DNA from 2 places in the Paenibacillus gansuensis genome. Region 1 is predicted to be linked to the other one. Evidence: a T-box and tRNA genes for the amino acid it is inferred to sense, from the RefSeq annotation. Region 1 holds a T-box; the other holds one or more tRNA genes.
The links. A T-box is a leader RNA that pairs with one kind of tRNA and senses whether it is charged. The one in region 1 lies ahead of ACFSUF_RS09005 (valine--tRNA ligase), so its partner is inferred to be a tRNA-Val.

Region 1 (10,954 bases):
AAGCACCTGATCCAAATAGGCACAGGTCGAGCCTTTTCCGTTCGTACCGGCGACATGGATAAATTTAAGCCTGCGGTGCGGATGATTCAGCCGCTCCATCAGCCAATCCATACGCCCTAGGCCCGGCTTGATTCCAAACGGGATCAAGCCGTTAATCCAGTCCACCGCTTCCGTGTAGCTCATTAGAGCCTTATCGCTTCTATGCTCTGTCATCCTAGGTTCATCCCTTTACACTTCTGAATTGAAATGGAACTTAACCGCGAAGCTCCGCCAGCCTTGCGGCTACTTTATCCCGTTTACCGGCGTAATCCAGCTGCTTGGCTTTCTCTTCCTCAATCACATGCGCCGGCGCTTTGGCGACAAAGCCCTGATTCGAGAGCTTCTTGTCGACCCGTTCCACTTCGGCGTTCAATGTCTGAAGTTCTTTCTCAAGCCGCGCAATCTCTTGAGAGATGTCAATCAAACCGGCCAGCGGCAGGAACAGCTCGGCACCGGTCACCAGCGCAGTCATCGCTTTATCCGGTGCTTCCGCTGACGCATCCACTGTAAGCGAAGACGTGTTGCAAAAACGGATCAAATAAGCTTCATTGCTGCTAAGAATAGCTTCCGTATCCGCATTCGACGGCTTCACGATCAATTCGATCTTTTTGCTCATCGGAACATTCACTTCCGCGCGAACGTTTCTGACCGACCGGATGGTGTCCATCAGCAGCTCCATTTGCTTCACAGCTTCAGGCGCTTCGAATTCAGGCTTATACTCCGGCCAAGCAGCCAATGTAATGGTCTCTCCTTCGTGAGGCAGATGCTGCCAAATTTCTTCGGAGATGAAAGGCATAAACGGATGAATCATACGCTGTGTCTGATCCAGAACATAAGCCAGGACGGACTGGGTTTTCTTCTTAGCTGCAGCATCTTCGCCATAAAGCGACAGTTTTGCAAACTCGATGTACCAGTCGCACAGATCGTCCCAAATGAAATTGTACAGCAGACGTCCTGTTTCACCGAACTCATAAGAATCCATCAATCGGGTAATATCGCGGGCTGTTTCGTTCAAACGATGCAAAATCCAACGGTCGGCTGTACCCAGTTCCCCGCTCAGATCGATGTCCGCAGCTGTGAAACCTTCCAGATTCATCAGGGCAAAACGGGAAGCATTCCATATTTTATTGGCAAAATTCCGGGCCTGTTCCACCTTCTCCAGACGGAAACGCAAATCCTGGCCAGGCGTGCTGCCGGTAGAAATCATAAAGCGCATCGCATCTGCGCCGTATTGTTCGATGACATCAAGCGGGTCAACCCCGTTGCCAAGCGATTTGGACATCTTGCGCCCTTCCGCATCGCGTACAAGTCCATGAATCAACACGTCTTTGAACGGTATTTCATCCGTAAACTCTAGTGCCGTAAAGATCATCCGGGCTACCCAGAAATAAATAATATCGTAACCGGTAACGAGCACGCTTGTCGGATAGAAACGTTTCAGGTCCTCAGCATCTTCAGGCCAACCCAGCGTTGAAAACGGCCATAAGGCGGAACTAAACCATGTGTCAAGCACATCGTTGTCCTGGCGCAGCTCCTGAGAGCCGCAAGAAGAACAGGAGGTTACATCTTCAGCCGATACGGTAGCTTCCCCGCAGCTGTTGCAGTACCAGGCCGGGATCCGGTGTCCCCACCACAGCTGGCGGGAAATACACCAATCGCGGACATTCTCGATCCAATGCAGGTAAATCTTCTCGAACCGGTCAGGCACGAACTGTACCCCTTTGCCGGATTTCTGCGCTTCAATCGCACGTTCCGCCAGAGGCTTCATGCGTACGAACCACTGTGTGGAGAGGTAAGGTTCAACAACGGCGCCGCTGCGCTCGCTGTGGCCCACCTGGTGTACATGGTCCTCTATTTTAACCAATACGCCGGACTCTTTCAAATCGGCTACAATCTGTTTGCGGCATTCCGCACGGTCCAAACCCTGATATTTACCGGCGTTGGCATTCATGGTACCGGACTCATCCATCACCAGAATCTGCGGGAGTTCATGCCTTAGGCCTACTTCGAAATCGTTCGGATCATGTGCAGGCGTAATTTTCACGGCACCGCTTCCGAAATCTTTTTCCACATACTCGTCGCCGATAATTGGAATTTCGCGGCCGATGACAGGCAGCACAATCATTTCACCGATCAGATGCTTATAGCGCGCATCTTCCGGGTGAACCGCAACAGCCGTGTCGCCGAGCATCGTCTCGGGACGGGTGGTCGCTACTGTAATGTAGCCCCCTCCATTCTTCAACGGATATTGAAGATGGTAGAGATGGCCCTGCACTTCTTTATACTCAACCTCAATATCGGATAAAGCCGTGCGGGCTGCAGGATCCCAGTTGATAATATAGTTCCCGCGGTAAATCAGGCCTTTGTCATACAGCTTCTTGAACACTTCGCGAACCGCTTTGGACAAGCCCTCGTCTAAAGTGAAACGCTCGCGGCTGTAGTCCAGAGAGAGGCCCATTTTGCCCCATTGTTCACGGATCGTATTTGCATAAAGGTCTTTCCAGTCCCATACTTGCTCCAGGAATTTCTCCCGGCCCAGGTCGTAGCGGGAAAGTCCCTGCTCTTCTCTAAGCTTAGCTTCAACGCGTGTTTGGGTAGCAATGCCCGCATGATCCGTTCCCGGCAGCCAGAGCGTGTCATAGCCTTGCATCCGTTTGGAGCGGATCAGAATATCCTGCAAAGTGAAATCCAGCGCATGGCCGATATGCAGCATCCCTGTAACATTCGGAGGCGGGATTACGATCGTATAGGGCTCAGCACCGGGACGAGTGCCTGCTTTAAAAAATTCATTCCGGTTCCAGTAAGCGGTCCATTTGGTCTCCGCCGCTTTCGGATCATACGTAGTCGGCATCGAGCCGGGTTGAACTGTGTCTTTGTTTTCCGCCATGATTCCATCCTCCAACTAAACTCAAGTAAAAGTAAACGCAAAAAAACCTTCCGCCCGCAAAGGACGAAAGGTTCAGCTTCCGTGGTACCACCTTCATTCCGCATCGGCATCCGGCAGGACACCTATCGATACGGCACTCATACAGATAACGGCTGCAGCCGGCCTGACGCACATCAGGCAACTCCGGGGCGACTTTCCGCAAGTTACATCCTGCGAAGCCTCTCAGCTAATAGCTCCGCTCTCTGAAGGGTTGGCTGCGTACTCCTCCCGTTCAACGTTGTTTCCCTTAATGAAAAACAGTATTGACATATATAACAACTATAATACCTAACCTTGCACACCTAGTCAACCTTTGACAAGCCCGATTCAGGCATAACCGGGCTGGTCCGTTACATACGATGATAGTAACCGGGACATTATGCCGGGGAATGACATATACTGAAGCATCGATAGATCAACTATTTACGAGGCGGGGAGATCGGACAAAATGTGGTGGAAAATCCGGTATCATATCAAGGGCGTGCTGTTTCCGCTGATCTGCGTGCAGTTCATTCGTACGCTCCTGTTTCCGACAGGGCTGGATGTTATCCTGCTGTTTGTACTGTTTCTGGCCTACTTGGGCATCCTGCTGGAAATGTATTGACCGGAACCGTCCCGTTGAACGGAGTTTGCTGATGAAACATGGTGAAACGGCTTGCGCCGTTGTATAGCGGGACAGTTCGTTTTTATCTGGGAAAGATCAGAACAGAGTAAAAGGAAATACTGATTCCTTATAAAATGTGAAAGAAGCCTCCCTGCTTTGCGGAACAAGCCGCTGCAGGGAGGCTTTCTTACTAAGTAATTTGAGAAAATAGCATATAAGGCTGCCGCTAAGTTGTCAGCGGGGAATGTAAAGTACCTGTCCTTCGGAAACAGTCTGGTCGTTTAACCGGTTATACAGCACGATCTCCCTTGGATTCAGGTTATATCTTTCCGCAATGGTGGTCAGCGTTTCCTCGCGCTGTACGATGCACATTCTCAGCCGCCGGAACACATTTTCCTCCTTAGCGCCGTTCAGGAACAGCGTTTTCCACTCGAGTTCATCTCCAGTGGAGGCTGAAGCCGCAGGAGCCTCGGCTACATAAGCTTCCTCTGCCGCAGCATCACGGACCGGGGGGTTGTGGATCAGGTTCTGGAAGCCGAACTGCCCGGTTTGGCCGGAGGAAGCGTCACGGGTTACACCGAAAGCAAGGCGGGGTTCCTTAGCTTCAGCAGGAATGTATTCCTGTGCGGAAGCATCCTGAAAATCAGCAAGGCTCTCTTCCTGCTGCCCGTAACTTTCCTCTCTCTGATAGGCAAACGGTTCATCTATTGGAGGTGCCGACTCTAATGCCGCAGGATAGGAGGGTTGTTGAGCTTCGACATGGATCTCCTCCGGAACATACACTTGTGCTTCCGTTTCCTGATTATAATACGGGGACGGCTCCCTGTCTTCAGCCTGCTGTTGTTCATCAATGGCGGCGGACTGCAGCCGGCCGTAAGATTCGGCGTCCCTTTGTTCCAAAGGAAGCTCCCAAGGGAAAATCTCGCGTTCCTGCGGTTGTCCCAGCTGATCAAAAGTCACTTGCGCCGACTCGGCAGGATCGCCGTTATAAGGCTGCTGCGCCTGATATGGATCCTGATAGGATTCTTGGAACTGCTGAACCTGCTGCTGCTCATACAGCTCCTGTTGAGCCTGCTGCTCCTGTTGAAATTGCTGCTGATGATCTTCCTCTTCATCCCTGTACCCCGGGGCACCGTAAATTTCCGGCGCCTGGTGGACGGCAACGATTTCTTCCTCGTCCCAGCGGGACTCGATCGTCTCAGCGACCATCTGTACGCCCCTGAGTGTCAACAGCCCCGTTACATTCAAGCTCCGGCTTGATAACAAATCGATGTCAAAATTCTCGATTTCCACCTGGATGTCTTCCAATCGGTTGATGCGGCTCATCGGAATCGAAATTTCCACAGGGATCGTATGCGTCAGGTCCACACCGCTACGATAATCGTCTTCAGCCACATACTTGCCTGTTAACTGCAGACTCCCCCTCAGTACAGCTTGTTCCCCGTTGGAATAGACTTCAATATAAGGCAGAAGTTCCGCCTCTTCCAGCTGCTGGATGCCGGAACTTTCTTCCGCCAGCGAGAAGCGCTCATAAATGTCAAACCTTAATCCGTCCTGCGTAGCCACGGTTAGAATCCTCCCCTCAGACATTGCTATAAAAGTTGGTCAGCCAGACATACACAAATGCTTTCCATCTATGTATATGGCCTGGTAGGGAGGAGCATGACTATATTTTTAAGCCTAAGGAACGTTCTATCGATCCAGTTGCAGACCCAGTTTGGCGCAAGCCTTCCGGAAATCTTCCGGAGGCGCTGCTGCCAGTTCAATCTGTTCCCCCGATAAGGGATGGGGGAACACCAGACGCTCGCCGTGCAGCGCCTGGCGGGAGATGATATCCCGCCGGGCGCCGCCGTAGAGCATATCGCCGAGCAGCGGATGCCCGAGATGGCTCAGGTGCACGCGGATTTGATGCGTGCGGCCGGTCTCGAGGCGCAGCCGCACCAGCGAGGCGCCGCCGGAGGCTGCGACCGTGTCATAATGCGTGACGGCGGGGTCGCCCGTGGGCGAAACCCGCCGTCGCTGCTTATGGTGCCGGTCGCGGCCGATCGGCGCGTCGATGCGGCCCGAAGGCGGCGATAGCTCGCCTTGGGCCAGAGCAAGATAGATGCGCCCGATCGCTTTCAGGCGCATCGCTTCGTCCAGGCGCTGCAGGGCGTAAGCGCCTTTCGCATAGAGCACCGGCCCGCTCGTCCACTCGTCGAGCCGATGGACATGGCGTACCGCCAGCTGTTGGCCGGTCGCTTCATAATAGGCCGCCACGCCATGAGCCAGCGTGCCCGTTTCCCCTGTCGTCGGATGAACCTTCACGCCGGCCGGCTTGTGGACGACCATGGCATAATCGTCCTCATACAGGACCGTCAGGTCCATCCACTCGGGTTCGAACCCGGCCGGTTCGGCCGGAAACAGGCGCAGCCTAAGCCGGTCTCCGCTAAGCTGCAGCCCCCCCGATGCCTGCAGCCGGCGGGCCAGCTGCGGCGCCTCCAGCAGACGTCCGGCCACTGCAGCTGCCTGCCCGGGGGCGGAGGCTTCGGCCGCATCCGCCGCGTTCAGACGCAGCTCCAGCCAGTCGCCCTTGCGAAGAGCGCCGTCTAAACCGCTCATCTTAGGCGCTGAAGGGCCGTGCGGTTCGCTTCTATCGTAGCGTCGATATCCGCTTCCGTATGAACCGCGGACACAAACATTCCTTCAAACTGCGACGGGGCTACGCTTACGCCAAGATCCAGCATACTGCCGAAGTAAGCTTTAAAACGCTCCAAATCGGACGTTTTGGCCGTATCATAGTTGACTACACGCACATCCGTGAAGAAAGGGCATACCATCGATCCAACCCGGTTGATCGTGCTGGCGATTCCTAATTCGGAGGAATTCTTCGCAAAGCCCTCTTCCAATCTCTTCGACAAGCTCTCCAGCTTTTCATAAACGCCCGGCTCGCCGAGAAGCTTCAGCGTCGTATATCCCGCCGCCATCGCCAGCGGATTTCCGGAAAGGGTCCCTGCTTGATAGATCGGGCCGCTTGGCGCCATCTGTTCCATAATGTCGCGTCTTCCGCCGTACGCTCCGACCGGCAGTCCGCCGCCGATTACTTTGCCTAAGCAGGTCAAATCCGGGGTAACGCCATACAATCCCTGTGCGCAATTCAAATGTACACGGAAGCCTGTCATGACCTCATCGAAAATCAGCAGAGCGCCGTATTGGTTCGTAATTTCACGAAGCCCCTCCAGAAATCCCGGCAGCGGCGGGACGACGCCCATATTGCCGGCAATCGGTTCGACGATGATGCACGCGATTTCCTCGCCGAAACGCTCGAATGCCGCTTTCACTGTCTCAAGATCGTTATATGGTACGGTAATCGTGTTAGCTGCGACGCTTTCGGGTACGCCGGGGCTGTCAGGCAGTCCCAGTGTAGCTACACCGGATCCGGCTTTAATCAGCAGTGCATCGGCATGCCCGTGATAGGAGCCTTCGAATTTCATAATTTTGTTGCGTTTCGTGTAACCGCGGGCAAGCCGCAGCGCGCTCATTGTCGCTTCTGTTCCGGAGTTCACCATCCGGACAATGTCGATGGAAGGCACGCGTTCGCATACCAGTTTCGCCATCAGTGTTTCCATTTCCGTCGGAGCGCCGAAGCTGGTGCCTTTCTCAGCCGTTTTCTTCAGGGCCTCCACCACTTCCGGATGCGCGTGCCCCATAATGAGCGGCCCCCAGGAAGCGACATAATCGATATACGTGTTACCGTCGATATCGTACACGCGCGCGCCTTCTCCGCGTTCCATGTACACAGGGGTTAAGCCTACAGATTTAAAAGCTCGGACCGGGCTGTTGACTCCGCCGGGTATGTATTGTTTTGCTTCCTCAAACGCAGCTTTGGAACGGGCATCGATTCGTTTTCCAGGGTTTTGGCTTGTCAATGTTCACACAACCTGTCATATATATTTGGAATAGCTAGGTTTTCAATACGCAAATGGAACTTCTCTAATTGTAAAGAATAGGATCGGGGCAACGCAAATATTTGTGTTTTTTGGATCCTATCTGCACAGAATAGGCGCCCTTCCGGGCGCCTATCAAGTTTGTATGCCGGCTATCAGTTTTCCTGAAGCCAAGCCGCGATGTCTTTTGCAAAATAAGTGATGATGATATCCGCACCGGCACGCTTAAAGCCGATCATGGTTTCCAGCACGACTGCCTTCTCATCAACCCAGCCGTTCCTTGCTGCGGCTTTCACCATAGAATATTCAGCGCTGACATTGTAGGCTACCAGCGGCAGATCGAAGTTCTCTTTCAGGGAGCGGATGACATCCATGTAGGCCAAGGCCGGTTTCACCATCAGCATGTCCGCACCTTCCGTTACATCCGCTTCCGCCTCTCTGAGCGCTTCACGGCCGTTTGCCGGGTCCATTTGGTACGTTTTTCGGTCGCCGAATTGCGGAGTTGAATGAGCCGCATCGCGGAACGGTCCGTAAAAAGCCGACGCGTATTTCACAGAGTATGCCATAATCGGCGTATTCGTAAAACCTGCCTCGTCCAAGCCGCTGCGGATGGCCGCCACATAGCCGTCCATCATGTTGGACGGTGCAATAATGTCCGCGCCTGCTTTGGCTTGCGACACAGCCGCCTTCACCAGAAGTTCCAGCGACTCGTCGTTCAAAATTTCGGCAGTGCCGCACTCCGCATCGTAATGCACCATTCCGCAATGGCCATGGCTTGTAAACTGGCATAGGCAAGTGTCAGCTACTACAAGCAGTTCCGGAGCAGTTTTTTTGATAAGCCGTGCTGCCTGCTGCACAATCCCGTCTTCTTGATAAGCCGAAGAACCGACCTCATCCTTTGACTCGGGAACGCCGAACAATAAAATAGCCGGAATGCCCAGCTGGCGGACTTCCTTGATTTCCGCTTCCAGCAGGTCTAGCGAAAGATGATATACGCCCGGCATCGACGGAATCTCTTCCTTCACGTTGGTTCCCGCCGTTACAAACAGAGGATAGATCAGATCGTTTACAGTTAACGTAGTTTCGCGCACCAAGCTGCGGATTCCTTGAGAACCGCGGAGGCGGCGAAGTCTGGTTATCGGAAAGCTCATGCTGGGTCCTCCTTGCTGAATCTATAATAGTGTACTGAGATAAACCTCTATCGAGGTCTTTCGAAGAAGAGCGGCCGCGTTCAAATGTAGGTTTATTCGCCAATAAGAAAGCCCGTTTTCGTTTCCGAAAATTTATACTTTCTTATGTGGAAAAATGAATTAGTTCCTTAGTTACCATTGAAAAACACGAAGCACGAAGATTACAAGCGGGTTAACGCATCGATCATCGAAGGGAGCGTAGACTCGCTCGCCGTTAAATCAACCGTTATGCCTGCTGCAGCCGCGGTTTCAGCCGTCACAGGGCCAATACAGACTACACGGACGTTAGCCAGCAGCTGTACGGGATGCTTCACACCGGCGGCCTGCAGCAGGCCAAGCAGGTTCGTCACCGTAGACGAGCTGGTGAAGGTGACGATGTGAATGTCCCCGTTCCGCAGCAGCTCGGCAATCTCTGCTGCGTCCTCCGTCGACGGCACCGTCTCGTACATGTCAACGTCCGTTACGGCCAGGCCAAGCTCGCCCAGCTTGGCCGGCAAAATCTCCCGCGCCAGGTCGCCGCGCGGGAGCAGCACACGCTGCCCGGCCTGCACTTCAGGCCGGATTGCGTCCAGCACGCCCTCGGCCTGGAACTGGGCCGCGGGCTGCGCGTACACGGCGAGGCCGCGCTGCGCCAACGCCTCCGCCGTCTTAGGCCCGACCGCGACGATTTTCGCGTCGCGGCGGAGAGCCCGCACATCCGCAGACGCTTCGCGCAGTCTGCGGAAGAAGTGCTCAACCCCGTTCACGCTCGTGAACACGAGCCAGTCGAACGTGCCGAGCGCCGCGATCGCGGCGTCCAGCGCAGACAGCTTCGCTTCGTCGCGCAGAGGCTCGATGCGGATCACCGGGAATTCCACCGCCTCTCCGCCGAGCTCATCAATCGCGTCGGCCAGCTGGCTCGCCTGGCTCCGCGCACGGGTCACCAGAACCCGCTTCCCGAACAGCGGCTTCTTCTCAAACCACTGCAGCTTGTCCCGCTGCAGCACGACCTCGCCGACGACGATCACGGCCGGCGGCTGGAAATCCGCCTGCCTCACCAGCTCGGCAATCGTAGCCAGCGTTCCCGTCAGCGTCCGCTGCTCTACGCGGGTCCCCCAACGGATCAACGCCACAGGCGTCTCCGCTGAACGGCCGAACTTCATTAATTGCTCGCTGATATATCCGATCTTGGCCACACCCATCAGAAATATCAGTGTTCCCGTGGCGTTCGTGAGCTTCGCCCAGTCGATATTCTGATCCAGCTTTTCGGGATTTTCATGTCCTGTGATGATGGACAACGAGGAAGCCAGCTCACGGTGCGTCACAGGAATGCCGGCATAGGTCGGCACCGCGATCGCCGACGTGATACCCGGAACAATCTCAAACTCGACGCCGTTCTCAACCAGCAGCCCTGCTTCCTCGCCGACACGACCGAAAATGCTGGGGTCTCCGCCCTTCAGCCGGGTCACGGTCTTGCCTTGCAGCGCATAGTCCACCAACAGCTGATTAATGTCTTCCTGCTTCATCGTGTGCCGGTCAGGCAGCTTTCCGACATATACTTTCTCAGCTCCGGGTTTCATGTGCCGAAGCAGGCGGGGACTGGCGAGCCGGTCATAGACGACAACATCGGCCCGCTGAATACATTCGAGTCCACGTACTGTAATTAGCTTCGGATCCCCCGGACCTGCTCCTACTAAATATACCTTTCCCCTGTCCATCCGTTCATCCCCTAACCTGCGATAAAATGCGGTCCGCTCCTTTAGAAACACAGCTTGCCGCGACTTCCAGACCCAATGCGACCGGATCCGTTCCCCGCAGCGTTACCTTGATATGCTCCGTACCCTCCGGAGAGCCTACAAAACCGGTAAGCTCAACAACAGGACCTTCATCCGTTTCAGTCAGTACCGCGTACGCCCCGATAGGAATTTGGCAGCCGCCGTTCAGCTCGCCCAGAAATGCCCGTTCCGCTTTCACAGTCAGCTCCGTCATCGGATCGTTGAGCAGGCTTAACACTTCCAGCATGGGCAGGTCATCCGCACGGCACTCAATGCCGAGGGATCCCTGGCCTACGGCCGGGAGGCAGACTGTAACGGGCAGGTAATCGCTGATCCGGTCTTCCCAGCCCATGCGGTGAAGACCTGCTGCAGCCAGCACAATCGCGTCGAAGCCTTCCGTCTCCAATTTCTTAATGCGCGAATCGATATTGCCGCGGATCGGCTCGATTTGTAGATCAGGACGGTACAGCTTCAGCTGAGAAGCACGACGGAGCGAGCTTGTTCCCACCCGTGCT
Region 2 (10,954 bases), 320 kb from region 1:
CTCGAATAGTGTATATTATTAGTTGTCGCTGTTCGAAATAATGCAAACTCTGACGCGGGGTGGAGCAGCTCGGTAGCTCGTCGGGCTCATAACCCGAAGGCCGCAGGTTCAAATCCTGCCCCCGCAATACTATTGCATAAGGGCCCTTAGCTCAGTTGGTTAGAGCGGTCGGCTCATAACCGATTGGTCGGGGGTTCGAGTCCCTCAGGGCCCACCATAAGTATGATACGGTGAGCAACAAATACATAAACAAGAAAGCCCTCTGAGTAACCTCAGAGGGCTTTCTTTCTGTTTTATGAAGCTTGCTTCATTTGAATTCCAGGAGGCTTTGTTCCTTCCGAATCAGGTGAAAGGACAGCTTTATAAACAGAAGGGATGTAAGTTACTGTTTTCGCTTCGGTAATTACTTGAGGATACATTTTATCGGGATCGGGGCTCATAACCTTATAGGAAATGACTGCTGTGTCTTCAGTATAGGCAACCTTCGTAATTACAATCCCATATCCAGGGTTTGGGAGTTGAGCGGTTAAGATCACTTTTGTAATATCCTGATTTACGGCCGTAGTTGTAAGTTGTACTTGAGTATTGGTGTCCTCTCCGGGAGGCTGCGGTTGAATCGGTTGGGAGGCCCTCAGGAAGCGGTTTGCATTGTAAGACATGACAGCCGCATCTGAACGGATCAAGAGTTGCTTCGGACGGAACTTGTTGTTGGAATCCAAGGAAGCAATTTTGGCAATCAGCACATGTTGGATGCTGTCCATATAAGTTTTGGTCACCTGATCTTCGTCTTTTATGATCACAAACATTTCGGGGTAGGCAAAATCCCCTCTCGCAGTAATGGCTTTGAACAAATAGTGGGCAAACTGCTCCCTTGTCATGTTGGTGGACGGATCGATGTCTTTAGGAAGGTCGAGGCCGTTACATGCTGCAATAATAAAAAACTGCGAGTACCAAGCCTGGTCCGGTACCTTCGGGAAATAGTCGCTTGCTTTCGGAGCTTTGAAAAAACGCAGATTGTCAATATGGATCCCGGTGGATTTAACGATCATGGCAACTCCTTGAGCAAAGGAAACTTTCTCTTTGGAACCGAAGCGATCTTTTGATACCCCGGTTAGTATTTTTTCTTTTACCAAAGTTTCAATCTTGCTCCCGTCTTCGTTGGATTGCACATCCGAGAAAGCTGAAACTGTAGTGCCCGCCATCAGAAACACAGCAAGCATTAGGAACAGTAAACCAGCTTTTTTCATATTCATGAATCTCACCTCAACAGTAGTAGTTTGATAATCACTTCCATAGACGGGGAAGCAGAAAGAAAGGTTGCGGGATAATAACTCGCTTTAGTGTCCCTCGAAGGGGTGAATTTCATGTATACTATACCATATAAGGAAAAAGGAGGAATAAGGTGAACGTATCTCTCTTGTATGTGCTTGGATTCAGTATTTTCATTGTAGGAGTTATGTGCGGAGCAACGGACTCTAAAAGGAAGTCGTCCTTACTCTGGATCGAAGCTATAATTTAAATACGGACTTATTTATGGCCGATTCGGTTTATGTAAAGCTTTCTGCACTCGGAATCAAGGCGGCTCGGGACGGTTTGGCTTACAGATTGTCATATACATACAGAAATGAAACGGAGGAGTAACAGATGTTTGAGCAGCCCGGAGTTTCCGGAGGTTTTTTTCATGGAGCACCGCCAGTGTTTTTAACGTTTTTTCTACTAATATTCTGTTCTATTGCCGGTCTCATTGCCTACAAAATATTCGGAGGAGTTCGGCAATGGTCTGCGAACAATGCTTCTCCTATTTTGAATATTGAGGCAAAAATTATCTCCAAAAGGTACGAAGTATGGGGCGGTTCAGGTGATTCTTCGGCTTCCACATCTTATTTTGTGACTTTTGAACAAACAGACGGTACCAGGACGGAATTTGCGGTAGCTAATACAGAATATGGCTTACTGGCGGAGGGGGATATAGGAACGTTGAGCTATCAAGGGACCAGATACCATCATTTCGTTCGAAACAGAGAATACGTGAAAATGTAGGTCGGCTCCAAAAAGGCGATATAGCAAAAGGATGGGAATCGAAGATTCCCATCCTTTATTGATTGTGCAAGTTACACCGTACGAAAAACATTGGAAAACAATTTCGGGATGGGAGTCTCAAACCGCATTTCCTTCCCCGAAACGGGATGAATGAAGGCAAGGACTCGCGCATGGAGTCCTAATCTTCCGATTCCTCTGCCGCGTGCACCGTATTTCTTATCTCCCACAACCGGATGGCCTAGATCCTGCATATGTACCCTGATTTGATTTTTCCGCCCCGTCTCCAGTTCCACCTCAAGCAGTGAGTAGCTGCGGTTGGATTGGAGTACTTTGTAATGGGTAATTGCGTGCTGACCGTCGTTCGGATAAGGGCTCGAATACATTTTTAATGTTTTGGTTTCCTTAAGCCAAGAAGAGACAGTCCCCTCGTTTTTCTTAAGCTGTCCTTCCACTAAAGCAATGTAAGTGCGTTCCTTTACCAGCTCTTTCCACTGCTCTTGGAGCTTCTGCTGCACTGCTTCGGATTTTGCGAACATCATTACACCCGAGGTGTCCCTGTCTAGACGGTGTACAACGAAAATCCGGCTCGCCGGATCCGCAGCGCGGACATGATCCATCAGCTGCCTGTATGCCGTTAGCTGGGTTTCTTTGTCGGAAGCAATTGAAAGTAACCCGGATTCCTTGGTGATCACTAGTATATCCTTATCTTCGTAAAGAAGGGTGACGCCGGCCAGCGGGGGACGTTCCGGGATTCTCTCTTTACTTACACTGACTTTATCTCCGGGCTTTAACGGATGATTATGCGTGGTCGCGATCTTACCGTTTACGGCAATTTGCCCGCGTGAGAGTGCGGATTTTACAGAGTTTCGGCCCATCCCTGTTACGTTATCCAGCAGAAAGGGGAGAAGATCGGACTGCTCCGTTACCGTGTATTCACGTATAAGCGGCTGTTTAGGTTTGGCTGGAGTTGCTTTTTTGTTATTCATCGATACACTCATTCTCCATCTATTTCATAATGCTTACACTATACCATGATCCGGATGAAAAACAAACGAAGGGCCCTAAGCAAGTCTATGATGGTGTTTGGGCAATCGCGCATTTTCGGAATGAATCCAAACCACCGGACAAGTCAGATCATACCATATACGGTAACACCATTCATTTTCTAAAGGAGGTATACCAACTATGAACGGTCAATTTGGCATGTTTGGCGCGTTTGTCGTGAGTTTTCTGCTGATGCTTGCTCCTTACAGCGGGCTGTCTATCCTTAGCGATCATATGGCCTCATTGGACTGGCTGCAGAAGCTCGTCGTGGATGTAATGCGTCTTGGAGGAACGCTGGGCGCTATTTATTTCGGTTACAAGCTGCTGCGCGCAGAATCCAAAAAGAGCTGACCTCTTCTGAATCCGCTAACAAAGGAACAATAAAAAAGAGCAAGAACCATATCGGTTCTTGCTCTTTGTGATGATCTGAACAGGGATCGAACCTGTGACCCCCACCCTGTCAAGATGGTGCTCTCCCAGCTGAGCTATCAGATCAAATTGAGTGGCGACAAAATGTATAATAACAACTATTCTGCACAATGTCAACACTTTTTGGGCGGCTCAGTTCTTTCTTCTGTATAGATACTACGTAAGGAATCAAAACCAAAATAATCCATTCGGCCTATGTATATCAATCACCACTGATATTCTTGTAATGCAGATTACATTTTTATAAATAGTTTACTGAAAATCATGTCATATTTTGCCGGAATCCTTTATAATATAACTAATCTATGAAAAAGTAGGTATTTAAGACTATGACAACTTTAGAGTTACTAATCCAGAAGGTCTCGAAATTCGTTATTTTTTCTAATCCCGTCACCAAAGGAAACGTACTTGAACAGCGCCCGGCCGATCCAAGGCTGCCGATCCGAGCTTTTTTCGTAATCCTGAAGGAGAGTCAACAAGATGCAGCAAAATTTAATGAGCTTTGGCTTAAACAAGATGGGAATTTTGCTGTAACCGAAATCGGCTACGAGACGGACATCCGGTTTGTCCGGAGCCTTCTCATTCCGAATCTGAAAACGTCAGAGGTAACTGAGCTTTTTCCGGAGCATCAGATTATTGAGCGGTTCAGCACGCTTCTCCAAAAGCATAATACAAGACGGTAACATGTTCGATACTCCACATTTTGGGCAAGGAAGAAGAGACAAATGGCCTATTATATTTCTTACAAAAATCAAATTCTCGGTACAGGAATGACGAAGCAGCGTGCCGAAGAGAAGCTCCGGGACTTAAAGCTTTCATTTGCGGGGCTAGAACTTGTTGAGGTCAAAGAAGAAGATGCTGCTAAACCAGTGACGAAAAAACCGCGGAAACCCCGTAAATCCGTTCAAGCTTGACGACGCGTTTCTGTCCGTTGAACAGCTTGCCAAGCAGCAATCGGGGGGGTATTATTTATAGAAGAAACCGTGAGCCGGAAGGAATGCTCAGTCAATTCCCGGAGGAAAGCTTTTGGGCTATACTTGGCGAGTCCATAGCGGCTGCAGGTTACATACTTCATTAGACCCGGAGATGGTGACGCAGATGGAAATTAGGATTGCGGAGAACGAAGCGGAACTGCAGCAATGCCTGCAAGTGCGTATGGAGGTCTTTGTGGGAGAGCAGAATGTTCCTGCAGATCTGGAAGTAGACGAATTTGATGTCTATCCTTTTAATTGTACACATGTGTTGGTTACAGACGGAGGCCAGCCTGTGGGTGCGGCTAGACTTCGCGGATACGAGAACAACAGCGCGAAATATCAGCGTATTGCTGTATTGAAATCGTACCGGGGGCAAGGAGTCGGAGCCCTTCTGCTAGGGGCTTTGGATAAAATCGCGATAGAGCAGGGCTATAGCTCCGCTGTATTGGATTCCCAATGCCAAGCCGAGGCATTTTACAGCAAATCGGGATTCCATGTTGTATCCACGGAAACTTTCCTGGATGCAGGAATCCCTCATGTGCGGATGACGAAAACTTTTGAAGTAAAAGCGTAAATGAAAAAGACCTCGTAAGAGGTCTTTTTCTGTTCACCTAAAAGATAGGCAAATTATCCAGGTTATTTTCTTTGATGCCGTCAGGATTGCTGCGTAGGTGGTCGTCTCCGTCTCGGCCCTTAAATACATTCACGTTTTGAATCTGCCCGGACTTGGCCATAGCCTGCGCTTGATGATAATCTACCACTCTGCCTGAGGCAAACTTCAGCTCAACGATATCGCCGTCCCCATTTTTGCGCACGGCGACAACTTCTTCCTGCTGGTTTTGATTGGTTTCCATCAAGTTCACACTCCTTTTTATAGAAGTGTCTCACTCTGTGTCATAAACTATACTACCCCAGTGTAATCAGCTCATGTTGTTTGATAAACGTCATCGAGCCGGTTTTCCCCTCAAATTCAGGCATGATGTCATCGTAATGCATAAGATAAACGGATTGTTGGATTTCATCCGGCAGCGTCAGGAGCTGAGCTAACCCGGCATGGACGACAGCGGGCTGTTGAAGTTGGCAGTCGTGTAGAATGGCACGGCACCCTCTTGTATAGTAGACCTCCTCAATCAGCTCACGGCTAAATTGAGCGTCCGCACTATAAAACACGGTCTTATTAATAAAAAGGGAGTAGCTTCTCTTGCCAGGAATATGTTGAGTTTGCACAATTTCCACCTGTAAATTCGGAGTGATGCTGCATATTTCGGTTTCCCGCAAAGGGATAACCTGAAAATAGTGATGGAGCGAATTGAAATCGTCCTGTTCTAGCCCCGCACGCAGGGAATTCTCCCATAAGGTCTCTGTCAGTGTTTCCGGGACATATAAAGGAATCAAGCGTTTATGTACAAACTTCATCTGAAAAGCCAGTTCCTCCAGCCCTCCGATATGATCGGCATGCAGATGTGTTATGAGCACGCCGTCAATGTCTGCGAATGTTCTGCCCGTCTGGTAGAGGGCTAGCGGGGCCGTGATTCCGCAGTCAACCATCAAGGTGAAGCCGTCCTGAAAAACAAGAGCATTGTTGTTAAAAAAACGTTTGGAGAACGCATTGCCTGTCCCCAGCATTTCAAGTGTAACACTCATATAGGTACCTCCTGCCAGCTTCATCTTTCTCCATAAAATTTACCATGTTTCGTTCAGGAAAACAAAGCGGAAGGAAAACGGTACAAATGCCTGCAGATAGGCAGAAGCGGAAAGCGAATTCCCTCGCCAAAACATATTATGAAGTAACAATCAGGGCAGGGGTGAGTGGGGATGGTGAAGGGCAGGGCGAAGAAAAAGGAAATTCCTGTTAAAGATAAAACGATTCACAATATGAGAGTAGTAGGATCGGATACGTGCGCTGTATGCAAGACGCAGTGCGCCAGGGGATTAAGATACCTTGCTAAAATGAGCGAGCCGGGCGTAATCGGAAAAGGTGTGCCTTGTATTTTGACCAAAGGAAGGGCTTATAAATAAGAAAAGAATGGATCGCAAGGTCCATTCTGTTTATATAATCCGATTGTCTTTCATGACCTTCACAATTAAACCGTCCAATTTCTGGCTGATTTCCAGCACTTTAGGATGGCCGAAGTTGTATTTATATTTCTCTGCGGTGTTCAGCAACAGCTTCTTAAGTTGGTCGATTTCGCATGTTAGGTAGTCCTGGTGAGAGGTCATTCGTAATCTTCCTTTATTTCCAAGAATTTATAGTTAGTGTACCATGTTTGGACAAGCAGTAGAAGGAAAAATTGGGCGCGCTAATTTATATTTACAATAAAAGAGTGATTGTGTTATGATTTATCATTTTTCTGTTAAACAAACATTAGACAAACTAAAAAAAAACGAAAATCGGGGAACAAGGCGGAAGAGCCTTCAAAAGTTGTTAAACGGCAGCGCAACTCTTTCCATACCGAAGAGTATAACTTAACTGAAAGAATAACAACTGGAGGTAAGGCGCATGAAGCTAAGACGGATTGTCATCCTGACATTAGCCATTTCCTTATTGGGTACCGCTTCGGTGTTTGCCGACTCGATCGGTCAGCGGGTGCGGGTATTCGTGAATAACAATGAAACATCCGATCCCGGGATAAACGTGGACGGCAAAACAATGCTTTCTCTAAGGGAAATGTCGGAAGCCTTGGGTGCGATCATTACGTGGGATGATGAGACTAAGGACGTAAGGGTGTTTAAACCGAATGTCCATATGATTCTGCTCGACACTGACAAATCGCAGCTTTTTAACGAAGTGGAGCGGGGGAAGGCTAATTTTGTTTTCATTTCGCAGACGGACAACTTGTTGGCCGATGTTTATTCATTTAAAGTACTGATTTCTGACCCGTACGGCAACGCAAAGGATATTGTTCCCGAGACTGTGTTTACTGAGCAGAAGGATACTTATAATACCCGGACGAAGCCTATCGATTACGATTTTAAGTACTCCGGAAAATATACAATTAGTTATATGATGAAGCTGAGCCGTAATGCGGATTACCAGACGGTAGGCAAGAAGGTCATAACTTCGAGGTCCACCAAATAAAGTGATATGACTTTTTGCCAAAATTGACCCTTGATATCAAAAATGTTACGATACCGTTGTGTTACATAATTTAATCCGAAAAGAGGCTTTCGAATGAGCGATCACGTACACGATGAGAACTGCGACCACGAACACGAGGAACAGGTTTTCATCATCACGGATGCCGACGGCAATGAACATGAAATGGTGATGGTATATACGTTTGAATCCGAAGAGCAGGTATACGCAGTACTGCTGGACAAGAACAACCCTGAAGAGGACGGCGTCATTTTCCGTATTGAAGAAGAAGGCGACGAAGCGTTCTTGGAAAGCATTGAAGATGAAGAGGAATGGAACCGTGTAGTAGCGGTTTACAACCAAATCGCTGCCGAGGAATCGGAGAACGTATAAGAAGAATAGAAGAAAGGCCGGCACCGATTCATCGGGCCGGCCTTTCGCATTCCTAATTTATTTGCGCGGATTGAAATACATGATGCGCCCGTTAAACAATTGCAAACGGGCTTTCAGTTTGCGCCCTAAATATTTGCACAGTTCGTTCGCTTTGGCTTTATCCCCGTGAGTGGCGTCAGAAGGAAGAACAATTTGAATGTGCCTGTAAACAGAAGACTCTTCTTGGGAAGTGCCGGTACCTACCACGATATATTTGTACAGGCTGTTCTTGCCTTTCAGGTAAAACCAGATACCTTCTCCGTCAGGCTTTGTTTCGATCGTATAAGGGAAGGCGGCCTCCGCATAATCCCAGCCAAGTTGCTGTCCCGTTAATGCGGCTTGCTCACGGTATTGCAGAAGCAGTTCTCTGACCTCATCGAGTGATATTTCCGCAGAGGAGGACCCTTCAACTAAGGTTACAAAAGCGCTTTGACCCACTGCATCGCACCCCATTTTTCCGAATAATTCCTACGTTAGTTGATCATAGCACCGGGAGTTCGCTTTTACAATGGTCAAAAAAATGACGGTACCTCCATGCACAATTGGGCGCATGCGGTACCGTAAGGGTTTATACTTATTCGAAAATCGCCTCAGGCTCTGAAATGACTTTAATGTGGCGTATGCTGCGGTCTTCGGGACCTTTTACAGGCAAACCTACTTTGACATGGTCCATAATGTAATCTATATTCTCCTGCGTGATGACTTCGCCTGGCAGCAGGATAGGAATCCCTGGCGGATACACGTAAATGAATTCCGCGATAATGCGGTCTGCCGATTCTGTGAACGGAATCATTTCCGTATCGCCATAAAATGCATCCCTTGGTGTAATGGCCAGATGAGGAATTTCGGGAATTTTTACAACCAGTTCGCCCGCGGTACGTTTATTGTAATACTTCTCAGAGAGCTTGCGCATGGCCTCAAGCAAAAGCTCCACATTCTCTCTAGTGTCACCCGGTGTAATCAGGGCGAGGATGTTATACATATCGCTTAATTCCACTTCGATATTATATTCGTCTCTAAGGAAATTCTCGACTTCATACCCTGTCAAGCCGAGATTTCTAACGTGGATGCATAGCTTGGTTGGATCATAGTCAAAGGTAGCTTCCTCGCCTAATATATCCTTCCCGAAGCTGTATAGTCCAGGAATTGCATTGACTTCTTCGCGGGCGTAGTTGGCAAGGGAAATGGCCTTCTCAGCCATGTCGTGTCCGTTGACAGCCAGATTTCTCCGGGACACATCCAAAGACGCCAGTAGCGGGTACGAGGTAGAAGTCGTCGTAAGCATGCTGAAAATCGTCTGAACGCGGAAAGGGTTCACCAAGCCTTTCTTGACATTGAGGACAGAGCTTCCCGTCATGGAGCCTCCAAGCTTGTGTACGCTCGTTGCAGCCATATCTGCTCCCGCCTGCATAGCGGACATTGGAAGTCCCTCATGAAAGTGAATAAGAACACCGTGCGCTTCATCGACAAGGACAGGGATGTTATAACTGTGTACGAGATCGACCACTTCTTTCAGGTTCGTACATATTCCGTAATACGTAGGATTGATAACGAGAACGGCTTTTGCATCCGGGTGTCTCTTCAAAGCTTTCCGGACGGAGCGTAAGGTGATGCCGTGGTCGATCCCCAGGTTTTTGTCCCTTGCAGGAGATAGGAAGACCGGTTTGGCACCGCTGAAAATAATAGCTGACATGACGGACTTATGCACGTTGCGCGGCACAATAATTTTGTCTCCGGGAGAGCATACAGCAAGAATCATCGTCATAATGGCACTGCTTGTCCCCTGGACGGAGAAGTAAGTATAATCTGCTCCGTAAGCGTCGGCGGCAAGCTTCTGGGCTTCCTCAATCACACCTGTAGGCTGATGCAGGTCATCCAGAGGCGCTATATTGATCAGGTCGATGGATAATACATTATCTCCGACGAAATTTCGAAATTCTTCATCCATTCCGGCACCTTTCTTGTGCCCGGGAATATGAAACTGCACCGGATTCGCCTTAGCGTGCTCTACAAGTGCGGTAAACAGGGGGGTCTTATGATGATCCAACCCGCATCCCTACCTTTCCTAATATACTGATTGTAACTATAACAAAAATGAACTGTATTGCAAGCCGTGTTTCAGGACCGGATGGCACAGGCTTGCCGAGGCTATACTTTTATAGGGAAAACGTTCTTGATTTGTTCAGTTTTCCATCGGAAAAAGTTGTGTTACGATTAGAATCGTCCTCATTCGACAACGGTAGATTGATAAAGAAAGAAGGTACATAATGAGAAAGCAGCTCACTCTCATCGGCTTTACGTTATTTACGATTTTCATCGGTTTCGGGATCGTGATTCCGCTGCTGCCTGTGATGGTACAGGAAACGGGAGCGCCGGAATATCATTTCAATATTATGCTGGCAGCCTATTCGGCCGTTTCGTTTGTAGTATCCCCGTTCTGGGGCGCTTTGTCCGACCGGATCGGCCGCAAGCCGGTGCTGCTGGCCGGGGTAATAGGGTTCAGCGCAAGCTTTTTCCTGTTTGGAATGTCTTCCGGTCATTTATGGCTCATGTATGTATCCAGAATACTCGGCGGGTTGTTTTCCGGAGCGACGACAGCTTGTGCTGTTGCGTACGTGGCCGATATAACAACGGATGAGAACAGAACCAAAGGGATGGGAGTAGTCGGGATGTCGATAGGCCTCGGATTCATATTCGGGCCGGCCATCGGAGGAATTCTGAGCAAATACGGGCATCCGGTTCCTTTCTTCACTGCTTCCGTCATATCGCTCCTTACCGCTTTGTTTATTGTTTCCACTCTCAAGGAATCGCTTGCTGCGGACAAGCGTACTACGGCCAAGCGAGCCGGCAGCAGGTGGGCCGCTTTTACAGGTTCGGTCAAGTATTTATATATCCTTCTGTTTCTCGTTACGTTTACCCTTGCCGGTTTGGAAGCTACGCTCCAGTTTTTTCAAATGCA

Region 2: it encodes a tRNA-Val, which carries the amino acid that the T-box ahead of ACFSUF_RS09005 (valine--tRNA ligase) is inferred to sense. The anticodon was not compared.

The regions. Positions count from the first base shown of each region.
Region 1 is NZ_JBHUME010000007.1:274,678-285,631, reverse strand. Features, by position in the region: gene ACFSUF_RS09010 (bifunctional folylpolyglutamate synthase/dihydrofolate synthase) at 1-213, opposite strand, end outside; gene ACFSUF_RS09005 (valine--tRNA ligase) at 254-2,926, opposite strand; T-box leader at 2,983-3,210, opposite strand; gene ACFSUF_RS09000 (hypothetical protein) at 3,414-3,569, shown strand; gene ACFSUF_RS08995 (LysM peptidoglycan-binding domain-containing protein) at 3,804-5,135, opposite strand; gene ACFSUF_RS08990 (RluA family pseudouridine synthase) at 5,262-6,170, opposite strand; gene hemL (glutamate-1-semialdehyde 2,1-aminomutase) at 6,167-7,477, opposite strand; gene hemB (porphobilinogen synthase) at 7,651-8,646, opposite strand; gene cobA (uroporphyrinogen-III C-methyltransferase) at 8,847-10,382, opposite strand; gene hemC (hydroxymethylbilane synthase) at 10,387-10,954, opposite strand, start outside.
Region 2 is NZ_JBHUME010000007.1:590,200-601,153, forward strand. Features, by position in the region: tRNA gene ACFSUF_RS10470 (tRNA-Met) at 54-127, shown strand; tRNA gene ACFSUF_RS10475 (tRNA-Ile) at 141-217, shown strand; gene ACFSUF_RS10480 (protease complex subunit PrcB family protein) at 294-1,253, opposite strand; gene ACFSUF_RS10485 (DUF2500 domain-containing protein) at 1,645-2,040, shown strand; gene ACFSUF_RS10490 (RluA family pseudouridine synthase) at 2,112-3,026, opposite strand; gene ACFSUF_RS10495 (hypothetical protein) at 3,226-3,435, shown strand; tRNA gene ACFSUF_RS10500 (tRNA-Val) at 3,507-3,579, opposite strand; gene ACFSUF_RS10505 (hypothetical protein) at 3,843-4,196, shown strand; gene ACFSUF_RS10510 (hypothetical protein) at 4,239-4,427, shown strand; gene ACFSUF_RS10515 (GNAT family N-acetyltransferase) at 4,540-5,061, shown strand; gene ACFSUF_RS10520 (DUF3892 domain-containing protein) at 5,099-5,341, opposite strand; gene ACFSUF_RS10525 (MBL fold metallo-hydrolase) at 5,394-6,131, opposite strand; gene ACFSUF_RS10530 (Spo0E family sporulation regulatory protein-aspartic acid phosphatase) at 6,537-6,707, opposite strand; gene ACFSUF_RS10535 (stalk domain-containing protein) at 6,988-7,566, shown strand; gene ACFSUF_RS10540 (DUF1292 domain-containing protein) at 7,660-7,956, shown strand; gene ACFSUF_RS10545 (DUF1885 family protein) at 8,014-8,433, opposite strand; gene ACFSUF_RS10550 (aminotransferase class I/II-fold pyridoxal phosphate-dependent enzyme) at 8,570-10,042, opposite strand; gene ACFSUF_RS10555 (MFS transporter) at 10,263-10,954, shown strand, end outside.